DNA from 2 places in the Streptacidiphilus rugosus AM-16 genome. Region 2 is predicted to be linked to the other one. Evidence: riboswitches for the same ligand, from Rfam matches in the RefSeq annotation. Region 2 holds a riboswitch; the other holds the start of a gene.
What was found. A riboswitch is a leader RNA that binds a small molecule or an ion and turns the genes downstream of it on or off. The one in region 2 is predicted to bind cobalamin.

Region 1 (5,378 bases), on a different contig from region 2:
GCGCTGTTGGGCGACACGATCCACAACGCCGCTGACGCGCTCACCGCCGTGCCGCTGGGGATCGCGTTCTGGGTGGGCAGGCGGGCGGCGAACCGGCGCTACACCTACGGCTACGGGCGGGCCGAGGATCTCGCCGGGATCGCCGTCGTCGGCACCATCGCCGCCTCCTCCGCGCTCGCCGCGTTCGCGGCGGTGGAGCGGCTGCTGCACCCCCGTGACGTCTCGCACCTGTGGGCGGTGGCCGTCGCCGCGGGGGTCAGGTTCGTGGGGAACGAGTGGGTGGCCAGGTACCGGATCCGGACCGGGCGGCGGATCGGCTCCGCCGCCCTGGTCGCCGACGGACTGCACGCGCGCACCGACGGCTTCACCTCCCTCGCCGTGCTGGTGGGCGCCGGCGGGGCGGCGCTCGGCCTGCGGTGGGCGGACCCGGTGGTCGGCCTGCTGATCACCTTCGCGATCCTGATGGTGCTGCGGGACGCCGCCCGCCAGGTGTACCGGCGGTTGATGGACGCCGTGGACCCCGCCCAGATCGACGCCGCCGAGCACGCCCTCGGGCAGGTCGAGGGCGTGCTGCGGGTGGGGAGCGTGCGGATGCGGTGGATCGGCCACGCGCTCCGCGCGGAGGCGGACATCGTGGTCGACCCGCACCTGACCGTGGTCCGGGCGCACGGGATCGCGGTCGCCGCCGAACACGCGCTGATCCACGCCGTGCCGCGGCTCACCGCGGCCACCGTGCACACGGACCACCTCCCGGACGGCCACGGCCACGGCGCGGACCCCCACGCCGCCTTGGCGCACCACGCCCACGCGCACGCCTGAGGCCTGAGCCGTCAGGCGCCTCCCGGACGGCCGCCCCGTCCCGCGACTACGCGAACGCCTCGGCCCTCCGGCGGAAGCGGCTGCGGACGATCGGTCCGTCCGCCTCCGCCTGCAGGCACTCCAGCTCCCGCTGCGGCCCCTCCGCGGGGAAGAGCCTGCGACCGGCGCCGAGCAGGACCGGGAAGGTCACCAGCCGGTACTCGTCGACGAGATCAGCCGCCGCGAGCCGTTCCACGACGCCCAGGCTGCCGGCGACGATCACGTCCCGGCGCTCCTGCTTCACGACCTCGACCAGGTCGCCGTGCAGCAACCGCGAGTTGTTCCACGTCGTGACGTCCGCGTCGTCCAGCGTGCCGGACGCGACCAGCTTCGCCGCGGCGTTCATCCGCGCGGCGAACTCGTCGTCGCGGTTGGGCCACAGCTGCGCGAAGTGCTGCCAGGTGCGGCGGCCGAGCAGCAGCACCCCCTCGTCCAGGGTGCGGCCGAGGCGGAACTTGTCCCCGGCGACGACCTCCCGTCCGTGCGAGAACATCCAGCCGCCCCGCGGGGTGCCGGCCGCGCCGTCCGGGTCCTCGACGATTCCGTCCAGGGTGGTGAAGGCAAGAACGATGACGCTCATGGCGATGATCCCTTCGTCTCGGTGTTCACCGGTACATACCGGCGGCACCGCGCGGACTCATCGCGCTTCGCGGACCTCTTCCGTGAAATCTCCGCCGAACCGCGGCGGCAGTCCGAAGGAGTCCAGGATGCCGGGGTCGGTGAAGACGACGTTGCGGCTCACCAGGCCCCCGGCGACGGTGAGCACCTGGATCGAGTGCAGCAGCGGATCGCCGCCCTCCGGGTCCGCCGCGTAAGCGGCCAGCGCCGGCTGGCCGTTGGCGGTGACCGCCCGCATCCGCCAACCGGTGCCGCGCACCGCGAAGACCCACTCCAGGAAGCGCCCGTAGTGGTCCGCGCCCACGAACCAGAGCGGGACCGGCGGCATCTCCAGGACCGCGTCCTCGGCCAGCAACCGCACCAGTGCCGGTACGTCGGCCGACTCGAACGCCCGCATGTACCGCTGCACCACCGCCCGCACCTCGGGGTCCTCCGGCTCGCGCACCCCCGATCCCTCGTCCAGGCGCGCGTCCTTCAGCGTCGCGCGGGCGCGCTGCAGGGCGCTGTTGACCGCGGGGACGGTGGTGTCGAGCTGCCCGGCCACCTCGGCCGCGCTGAACTGCAGCACCTCCCGCAGCACCAGGACCGCCCGCTGCCGCGCGGACAGCGTCTGGACCGCCGCGACCCAGGCCAGCCGCAGGTCGGCCCGCAGGTCGACCTCGACCCGCGCGTCGGGGAACGGTTCCAGCCACGGGATGTCGAGTGCGGGCGGCAACGCGCCGCCAGGATCGTCGCCGGGCGCCCCGAGGCCGGAGGGCAGCGGTCGCCGCCCTCGCCCGTCGAGAGCGGTCAGGCAGGCGTTGGCCGCGATCCGGTAGAGCCAGGTGCGCACGGACGCGCGCGCGGGGTCGTAGCGGTCCCGCGCCTTCCAGGCGCGCAGCATCGTCTCCTGGGTGAGGTCCTCCGCCTCCTGGAACGAGCCCAGCATCCGGTAGCAGAAGGCCAACAGCTCACCGCGGTACGGCTCGACATCCACCAGCCCATCATGCCCCAGCCCCGCACCGCGGCGGCGTCAGACGATCGCGATCCGGTCCAGCAGCGCGGCGATGAGCGGTTCGGTCAGCCGGTAGCGGACGATGCGGCCGTCCTTGTCCGCGGCGACGGTGCCCGAGGCGCGGAGCAGACGCAGGATCCGGGAGACGGTGGTGTCGTCGAGCCCGGTGGCGGTGGCCAGGTCGGTGACGGCGATGGGTCCGGCGTGGTGCACGGCGAGCAGGACGGACAGCCGGTGGGGCTCGCCGAGCAGGGCGAAGCGGTCGGCCCACGCGGGCAGCCGGTCCGGGTCGCCGATGCCCTCGATGGCCTCGCACACGGTGTGGTCGTCGATGACCTTGCGGTGGGCGCGCTCAGCGGGAACGAGATGCATTCGGCCATTCCACCTGTCCCAGGAGGTGATCTGCAACACCTGCGCACCTGTGCAGGCTTGTGGGCGATTCGTCCACGGCCCTAGGGTGGCTGTGCCGTGGTGTTCGGGAAGACCGGTTCAAAGCCGGAGCGGCCCTCGCCACTGTGATCGGGAAGTCCTCGCATCGTTCCCGCGGTCCTGGTGACCGCGGGGGGCCACTGGGCGCAGTCGCGCCTGGGAAGGCCGGATGCCGGGGCGGCACCACCCGTCAGCCAGGAGACCGGCCACGGCACCGCAACACACCATCCACGAGGTGCTGGAGAGGCTGCCCTGATATGACCCTGCCCGAAAACGGCTCCGCGACCGCCGTCCTGCCCGGCGCGACATCCGCCGCCCCGGTACTCCGCTGGGAGCGCAGGGACTGGTGGCGCACCGGCGGCCTGCTCGCCGTGATCGCCGCTCTGCACGTCCTCGCCTTCGGCATCCTGGCCATGCTGGTGGCGCCCCATCACTACAACGTCGGCGGACAGGTGTTCGGCCTGGGCCTCGGCGTGACCGCCTACACCCTCGGCATGCGGCACGCCTTCGACGCCGACCACATCGCCGCGATCGACAACACCACCAGAAAGCTGATGGCCGACGGCAAGCGGCCGATCTCGGTGGGCTTCTGGTTCGCCCTGGGCCACTCGTCCATCGTGATCGTCCTGGCCGCCGGGATCGCGACGGGCGTGCGCGAGGCCACGACGCTGACCAACGACAACTCCAGCGTGCGCCAGCACCTGGGCCTGGTCAGCACCCTGGCCTCCGGCAGCTTCCTGTACCTGATCGCGGCGCTCAACCTGCTCGCCCTGGTCGGGATCTGGCGGGTCTTCAAGGCGATGCGCGCCGGCCAGTTCGACGAGCACGAGCTGGAGAAGCACCTCGACAACCGCGGCTTCATGAACCGCATCCTCGGCAGGCTCACCAGGTCCATCACCCGCCCCGGCCAGATGTGGCTGGTGGGGCTGCTGTTCGGCGTCGGCTTCGACACGGCCACCGAGGTCACCCTGATGGTCATGGCCGGTTCCGGCGCGGCCGCCGGACTGCCCTGGTACGCGATCGTCTGCCTGCCGCTGCTGTTCGCGGCCGGGATGAGCCTGTTCGACACCCTCGACGGCACCTTCATGAACTTCGCCTACCACTGGGCGTTCTCCAACCCGGTGCGCAAGGTCTACTACAACCTCACCATCACCGGTCTCTCCATCGCGGTCGCCTTCCTCATCGGCACCATCGAGCTGGTCGGCATCCTCCACGACCAGCTGAACCTGACCGACCCGGTCAGCGGATGGATCTCCGGCATCGACCTCAACAACGTCGGCTTCGTGATCGTCGGGCTGTTCGTCGTCGTCTGGGCCGTCGCGATCGGCTACTGGCGACTCGCCAGGGTGGAGCACCGCTGGCACCGGGCCGCCACGCCGAGCCCCTCCGACTGACCTGCGCCGACCGCCGCGTCGGACGGAACGGCTCCGGGACACAGGTTCCGGTGCGATACTCCGAATGATGGACGGCTTGGGGCTTCGGATCCTGCGCGCGGCGATGTTCGCCGCGCTGGCCGTGCTGCTCTCCACCGGAGCCCGCCTGATCGTGACCGGACAGCCGGTGCCGCTGGAGATCCTGGGGCTCGCCTACGGCCTCACCCTGGGCGTGGCACTGATCCTCTTCGCCGCCGAGCGCCGCTACTGGGCGCTCGTCGCCGTGATGATCCCGCTCCAGGTGGGCCTCAACGCGCTGTTCAACGCCGGTCAGCAGGGCTGCCCGCCGAGCCAGGGAGCCGGCAGTGCGATGCCGGGCTGGAGCGTGCTGGCCTGTGGCGGCGGCTCGATCCGCCCCGGACTGCTGGGCCTGACCGAGACGCCGCACGCGCTGGTGTCGGTCACCGGCGGCCAGGCGCTGCTGCTCCTCGTCCTCCACCTCGCGCTGGCGCTGGTCGCCGCGTGGTGGCTGCGCCGGGGCGAGGCCGCGCTGTTCGCCGTGGTCCACGCCGTCGCCGTGCTGTCCTGGCCGGGCGTGAGCGCGCTGCTGGCGTGGCTGGTCACGCCGGTCGCGCTGCCCGAGGCGCCCGCCTGGACACCACCGGCCGTGGCGGAGGGCCTGCGCGGTCCGCAGGACACCGTGCTCTGCGCCGCCTCCCGGCGCGGCCCGCCCGTGCTCGCACGGGCCCGCTGAGCGGCGGCCGACCTTTCTCCACCCCTGATCGCGGTGCGTGCCCTGCACGCGCCGCCGGGTGGTGCGTGCAGCCGTTCCCGGCCCGTTTCCTCACCTTTCCTGACCTTCTCGTCTGTGAGGACGGCCGCCATGAGCGCCAAGAACACCAGCAAGACCCGCACCACCGGCACCACCGACCACTCCAAGCCCACCGCCCGGCAGGCCCAGGCCTCGGCGCGGGAGCGGCTCGCCCAGGAACGGGCCCGGCAGCAGCAGGCCCAGGCCCGCAGGCGCCGGATCGGGATCGCGGCGGTCGCGGTCACCGTCGTCGCGGTCGCCGCCGGCGCGGCGGTCGCGATCGGCACGGCCGGCG
Region 2 (5,378 bases):
ACGTGCGCACTCGACCGCGACCGAGCCGCTGCCCGCGCCGACGTCCCAGACCAGCTCGCCGAGCCGGGGACCGAGCCTGGCCAGCGCGAAGGCGCGCACCTCCGCCTTGGTGAGCATCGCGTCGCGGTGCGCGAAGGCCTCCTCGGGCAGCGCCCAGCCGCCCTCGGGCGGCCCCTGGTAGCCGGCGACGGCGCGCATCGCGTCGGCCACGGGCGTCTCGTCGGCCAGGCAGAGGACGACGTTGACGGCGGGCCAGTCCCGCGCCGCGGCTTCGGCGGGGGAGAGCGCGGTGACGCTCTCGGCCGGGCCGCCCAGGTCGGCGGCGACGACCAGACGTCGGTGCGGACCCGGCATCGCCAGCAGGGCCGCGCCGATCTCGGCCGGACCGGCGCCGGGGGCGGTCAGCACCGCGACCTTCCGCTGCGCGCGGCAGATGTTGAGCGCCCGGCGCGGATCGCGTCCGTGGGCGCTGACCACGACGGCGTCGTCCCACGGCACGCCGAGGCGGGCGAAGGCGCGCGCGATGCTGCTCACGCCGGGGCGCACGTCGAGCGCGGCCGCGCCGAAGCGTTCGGCCAGGGCCCGGACGATGCCGAAGAAGCCGGGGTCGCCGGAGGCCAGCACCAGCACGCGCGCGTCGGGGTCCTTCTCGCACAGCGCGGCGACGGCGTCGAGCGCGGGCGCGAGCGGACCCAGCGCGAGCGCGCGGTCGGCGGGAACGCCCGCGGCGTCGAGGTGGCGTCGGGCCCCGAGGACGAGGGCGGCGTCCGCGACCAGCCCGGAGGCGGGCTGCGCTTCGCCGAGGACGGTGATCACGGCAGCAGTCCCCCCTCGGCGCCGGTCGAGGCGATGACGGCCCTTCCGGTGAAGTCGACCAGGGCGACCTCCGCCGCCAGCCTTCCCTCGCTGAAACGCACCATCACGTCCGCCACCTGTTCGCAGAGCAGCAGCCCGGCCGGGGCCAGCAGCCCCGCGGCGTCCCAGAGTTCGTAGGCGTGCCTGGCGGTGTTGGCGGCGGCGACCTCGGCGACGAGCTCCGCCGGCGCGCCGACCGTCCCGGTGATCTCGGCGAGCACGTTGGTGTCCACCTTCGACCGCGTGTAGTGCGTCATCAGCACCCCCGCCGCCAGCTTGGTCAGCTTGCCGACCATGCCGACGAAGACGGCGCGGTCCATCCCCGCCTCCACCGCGCGCCGCAGCGCGGCGCCGGTGAAGTCGCCGACCTCGACGAAGCAGACGTCGGGCAGCGAGGGGATCAACGCCATCGCGCCCTTCTCGGTCCGCCCGCCCGTGCACAGCACGATGGCCCGCTCGCCCTGGGCGGCGGCCACGGACACCGCCTGCTCGACCGAGGCGCGCCAGGACGCCGTCGAGAACGGCCGGACGATCCCGGTCGTGCCGAGGATGGAGATCCCGCCGAGGATGCCGAGCTTGGCGTTGGTGGTCTTGCGCGCCCGGAGCTCGCCGTCGGGCACGCTGATCGTGACGTCCACGCCCCGGCCGGTGAGGTCCACGACCTCGCCGACCGCCTGCGTGATCATCGCCCGGGGCACCGGATTGATGGCCGGGCCGCCGACCTCCAGACCGAGCCCCGGCTTGGTCACCACGCCCACGCCCACCCCGCCGTGCAGGGCGATGCCGGGCTCGTCGCGCCAGGCCACCGTGGCGGTGAGGTGCGCGCCGTGGGTGACGTCGGGGTCGTCCCCCGCGTCCTTCACCACGACCGCCTCCGCCCGCCCCGGCCGCAGCAGTTCGCAGCGCTCGACGGCGAAGCCGACCCGGTTGCCCGACGGCAGTGCGACGTCGACCTGGCGCTGCTGCTCGCCGCCGACCAGGAGCAGCGCCGCGGCGCGGGCGGCGGCCGACGCGCAGGTGCCGGTGGTCCATCCGCTGCGCAGCGGCCCCTGACGCACCTTCGCGGTACGCGGAAGGTCGGGCTCCCGCAGCTCAGCCATGGCTGTCGCCTCGGGGCCGCGGCCAGGAACGCGCCTCCGGCGCGCTGTCGCGGCACGTCTCGCCCGCGGGCACGTTGCACCGCCCAGGGGCGCGAGGAACTGCGCGATCAGCCGCTGACAAGCCGACGGTCCTCAATGTGCAGCGCCATCTGCACGCGTGGTCGCCACCGCGGGCCCCTCGGCCGCGCTACCGGCTCGGCTCCGCTCCGGGAGGGCGCCGGTCTGCTGCGTCTCGCCTTGTGCGCCGACCGCGCGCAGGGTGCGCCTCGCCGCGCGGTCCGCCTTCCGGAAGGTGTGGAAGTGGCCCGGGTGGTACAGGTGTGAGCGGGTGCCCTCGGCGGCCAGCGCCGGGCCGACCAGGAAGAGGGTGTGCTTCCAGAGCTTGTGCTCCTTGACCGTCGCCTCCAGCGTGGCGACCGTGCAGGTCAGCAGCAGCTCCTCGGGCCAGGTCGCCTGGTAGGCCACCACGACCGGGGTCTCCGGCGCGTAGCCGCCCTCCAGCAGTTCCTCCACCAGCTGCTTCGTCCGCGCCGCGGAGAGGAAGATCGCCATGGTGGTCCCGTGGCGGGCGAACTCGCGCACCTCCTCGCCTGGAGGCATCGGCGTCTTGCCGCCGCCCAGGCGGGTGAGGATGACGCTCTGCGCCACCTCGGGGATCGTCAGCTCCCGCTGGGCCAGCGCCGCGACCGCCGCGAAGGAGGAGACACCGGGCACGATCTCCGTCTCCAGGCCCAGCTCGCGGCAGCGGTCCAGCTGCTCCTGGACCGCGCCCCAGAGCGAGGGATCCCCGGAGTGGATCCGCGCCACGCGCGTGCCCTCGCGGGCGGCGCGCTCGTAGACGGCGAGCACGTCCTCCATCGGGATCAGCGAGGAGTCCAGGATCTCCGCGCCCTCGCGGGCGTGCTCCAGGACCTCCTCCTGCACCAGGCTGGCGGCCCAGATCACCGTGTCGGCGTCGGCGATCGCGCGGGCGGCGCGGAAGGTCAGCAGGTCGGCCGCACCGGGTCCGGCGCCCACGAAGGTCACCTTGCCCGTCGTGCCGTCAGTGGTGGTCACAGCTTTCCCCCTCGGCCCTCGCGCCGCGCCGGAGCGATCAGCGTCGACAGATACGGCAGCGTGCCGTCGATCGGTGTTCCCGGTGCGCTCAACTGCTGGTCCGGCAGCCCGAGCGACGCGCCCCAGACGGCGTCGCCGTCGCGGCCGGTCTCCCGCAGCGCCTCGCCGACCTGCGCGGCCAGTCGGCCGAACTTGTAGGCGACGACCGTGCCCGGACCGGCCAGGGCCTCCTTGAGCACGGCGGAGCCCGCCGTGACCGGCACCAGGGTCACCGGCTCGGTGCCCTCGGCCAGCACGGTTCCGCTGCGGGAGGCCAGATCCTGCATCGCGGTGATGCCGGGGACGGTTTCGACGACCAGGTCGGGAACGAGCTCCCGCAGCGTGTGCGCCAGATAGGTGAAGGTCGAGTAGACGTTCGGGTCGCCGATCGTCGCGAACGCGACCGTCGGGCGGTCGCCCGCACGGAGCAGCTCCGCGACCCGCGCGCCCGCCTCGTCCCAGGCGGCCTCGCGCCGGGCCCGGTCCTCACGCTCGTTCAGCGCGAAGACCACGCGCACGATCCTGGCCGCGTCGGCGTGGTGCCGCACGGTGGCCTCGGCCCGCCCGATCTCGCCGGTGTCCATGACCGGTACGACCACCGCGTCCGCCTCGCGCAGCACACGCACGGCCTTGACGGTGACCAGTTCCGGGTCACCCGGTCCCATGCCCACGCCGACCAGGCGTGGGCCAAGCGCGCGTTCGCGCACGGCAGCAGTCCTCACTCGGGGTCCGCGCCCCGGCTCGTGGTGACGGCGGCCAGAGTTCCTGGCTCACGGGGTCGGCACTCGGCCTCCCCGCTGACAGTGGCGGGACCGCGCCGGACTCGCACCGGACTTCCTCGTCATTGCCGCCGTATTCGTTCAAATCAGGCCTCGAAATCCCACCATGCAGCGTGTCGGGCAGTCAACCGGACCCCCTGTGGGCTGAGCCACGCGCCGCGGCGCTTGCGCCGGCCTCCCCGGTCACCTCGCGAACCGGCCGGTGAGGGCGGAGGCGATCCTGGCGGAGGCGAACTCCGTCCCGCAGACGAAGCGCATGAACGGACCGAAGCACGCGGCCGCCGGCAGGCCGGTGAAGTAGAGGCCGGGGACGGTGGAGCACATCCCCTCGTCCAGGGCGGGGAAGCCGCCGACGCGGTCGAGCCGGGCGCGGAGCTCCGTGGAGAGGAAGGGCAGAGCCGTCAGGTCGACCCGGTAGCCGGTGGCGGCCAGTACGTGGTCGGCGGTGAACTCACGGGTCGCGCCGCCGGGGCCGCTCGTGGTCAGGACGACCTTGTCGCCCTCGCGGCGCACGGTGCGCAGCTGCTGGCCGGCGTGCATCGGGAAGACGCCGTCCGCCCGCGGGCGCAGCCACCAGGAGCCGCTGGGGCCGAGCACCTGCTTGACCAGCCGTAGCCGTACCTGCTGCGGCAGGGACCGGAAGGCCTGCGGATACCGGGCCATGGCCCACAGCGACCAGGCCGGGCCCATGGGCGATTCAGGCTGCCAGCGCAGGCCGTCGGCCGGCGGCGCGCCGAACCGTATCCGCGGGGTCCGCGCGACCAGTTCCACCTGGGCGCCCGACTCGTGCAGCAGGGCCGCGCCCTCCAGGGCGGACTGGCCCGCGCCGACGACCAGCACGGACCGTCCGGCCAGTGCGGCGGGATCGGCGTGCTGGGAACTGTGCGACACCGGGGCGTCGGGTCCGGGGCCCTCGGGTGCGACCCCGGCCAGCAGGCGGGGCACGTGCGCGAAGCCGGTCAGGCCGCTGGCGACCACGACGGCGTGGGTGGGGAAGGTCTCCCCCGAGTCGAGCGTCACCTCGAACCAGCCGTCGACGGAGCCGCTCTGACGGACCGCCACAACGGTGTCGCGCTCCAGGTAGGGGACCAGCTCCTGCTGGAACCAGCTGCCGTAGCGGGTGAACAGTTCGACCGGCACCCGATCGTGGCCCCGCGGCTCGGTCTCCCCGTTGGCCCGGCAGAAGTCCGGCAGGCTGTGGCCCGGCGCGGGGGCGGAGATGGTGGAGGCGTCGGGCGTGGACTTGAGACACATGCCGGCCGGCATGGTGTCGCGCCAGCTGTGCATCGGGTCGCCGAAGGCGCGCACCGACAGCCCGGCGGCCCGCAGATGGGCGGCGGCGGACAGTCCGTAGGGTCCGGCGCCGACCACGACGGCGGTGCGGGGGCTCCGATGGCCTCCCTGTGCGGGACGGGACATCGTCGGCTCCTTCCAGTTGCGGTACGAGGACATGACGGTTGGTCAGGGTGGGACGCGGCCCCTCGGGGCCGTGGCCTGGTGGGGCGGGCCGACGGGCCCTCAGGCGTGCCGGGTGCGGGTCGCGGCGACG

Region 1: it holds a riboswitch for cobalamin, as region 2 does, so the genes downstream of both, nicT (Nickel transporter NicT) here and cobI (precorrin-2 C(20)-methyltransferase) in region 2, are expected to answer to the same signal.

Annotation. Positions count from the first base shown of each region.
Region 1 is NZ_JQMJ01000003.1:732,342-737,719, reverse strand. It holds gene BS83_RS06810 (cation diffusion facilitator family transporter) at 1-819, shown strand, start outside; gene BS83_RS06805 (dihydrofolate reductase family protein) at 866-1,438, opposite strand; gene BS83_RS06800 (sigma-70 family RNA polymerase sigma factor) at 1,496-2,452, opposite strand; gene BS83_RS06795 (ArsR/SmtB family transcription factor) at 2,489-2,842, opposite strand; cobalamin riboswitch at 2,923-3,124, shown strand; gene nicT (Nickel transporter NicT) at 3,157-4,293, shown strand; gene BS83_RS06785 (hypothetical protein) at 4,370-5,026, shown strand; gene BS83_RS06780 (thioredoxin domain-containing protein) at 5,156-5,378, shown strand, end outside.
Region 2 is NZ_JQMJ01000004.1:5,560,761-5,566,138, reverse strand. It holds gene BS83_RS34425 (bifunctional cobalt-precorrin-7 (C(5))-methyltransferase/cobalt-precorrin-6B (C(15))-methyltransferase) at 1-816, opposite strand, end outside; gene BS83_RS34420 (cobalt-precorrin-5B (C(1))-methyltransferase) at 813-1,955, opposite strand; gene cobM (precorrin-4 C(11)-methyltransferase) at 2,088-3,011, opposite strand; gene cobI (precorrin-2 C(20)-methyltransferase) at 3,008-3,757, opposite strand; cobalamin riboswitch at 3,788-3,917, opposite strand; gene BS83_RS34405 (FAD-dependent oxidoreductase) at 4,013-5,248, opposite strand; gene BS83_RS34400 (carboxylate--amine ligase) at 5,348-5,378, opposite strand, start outside.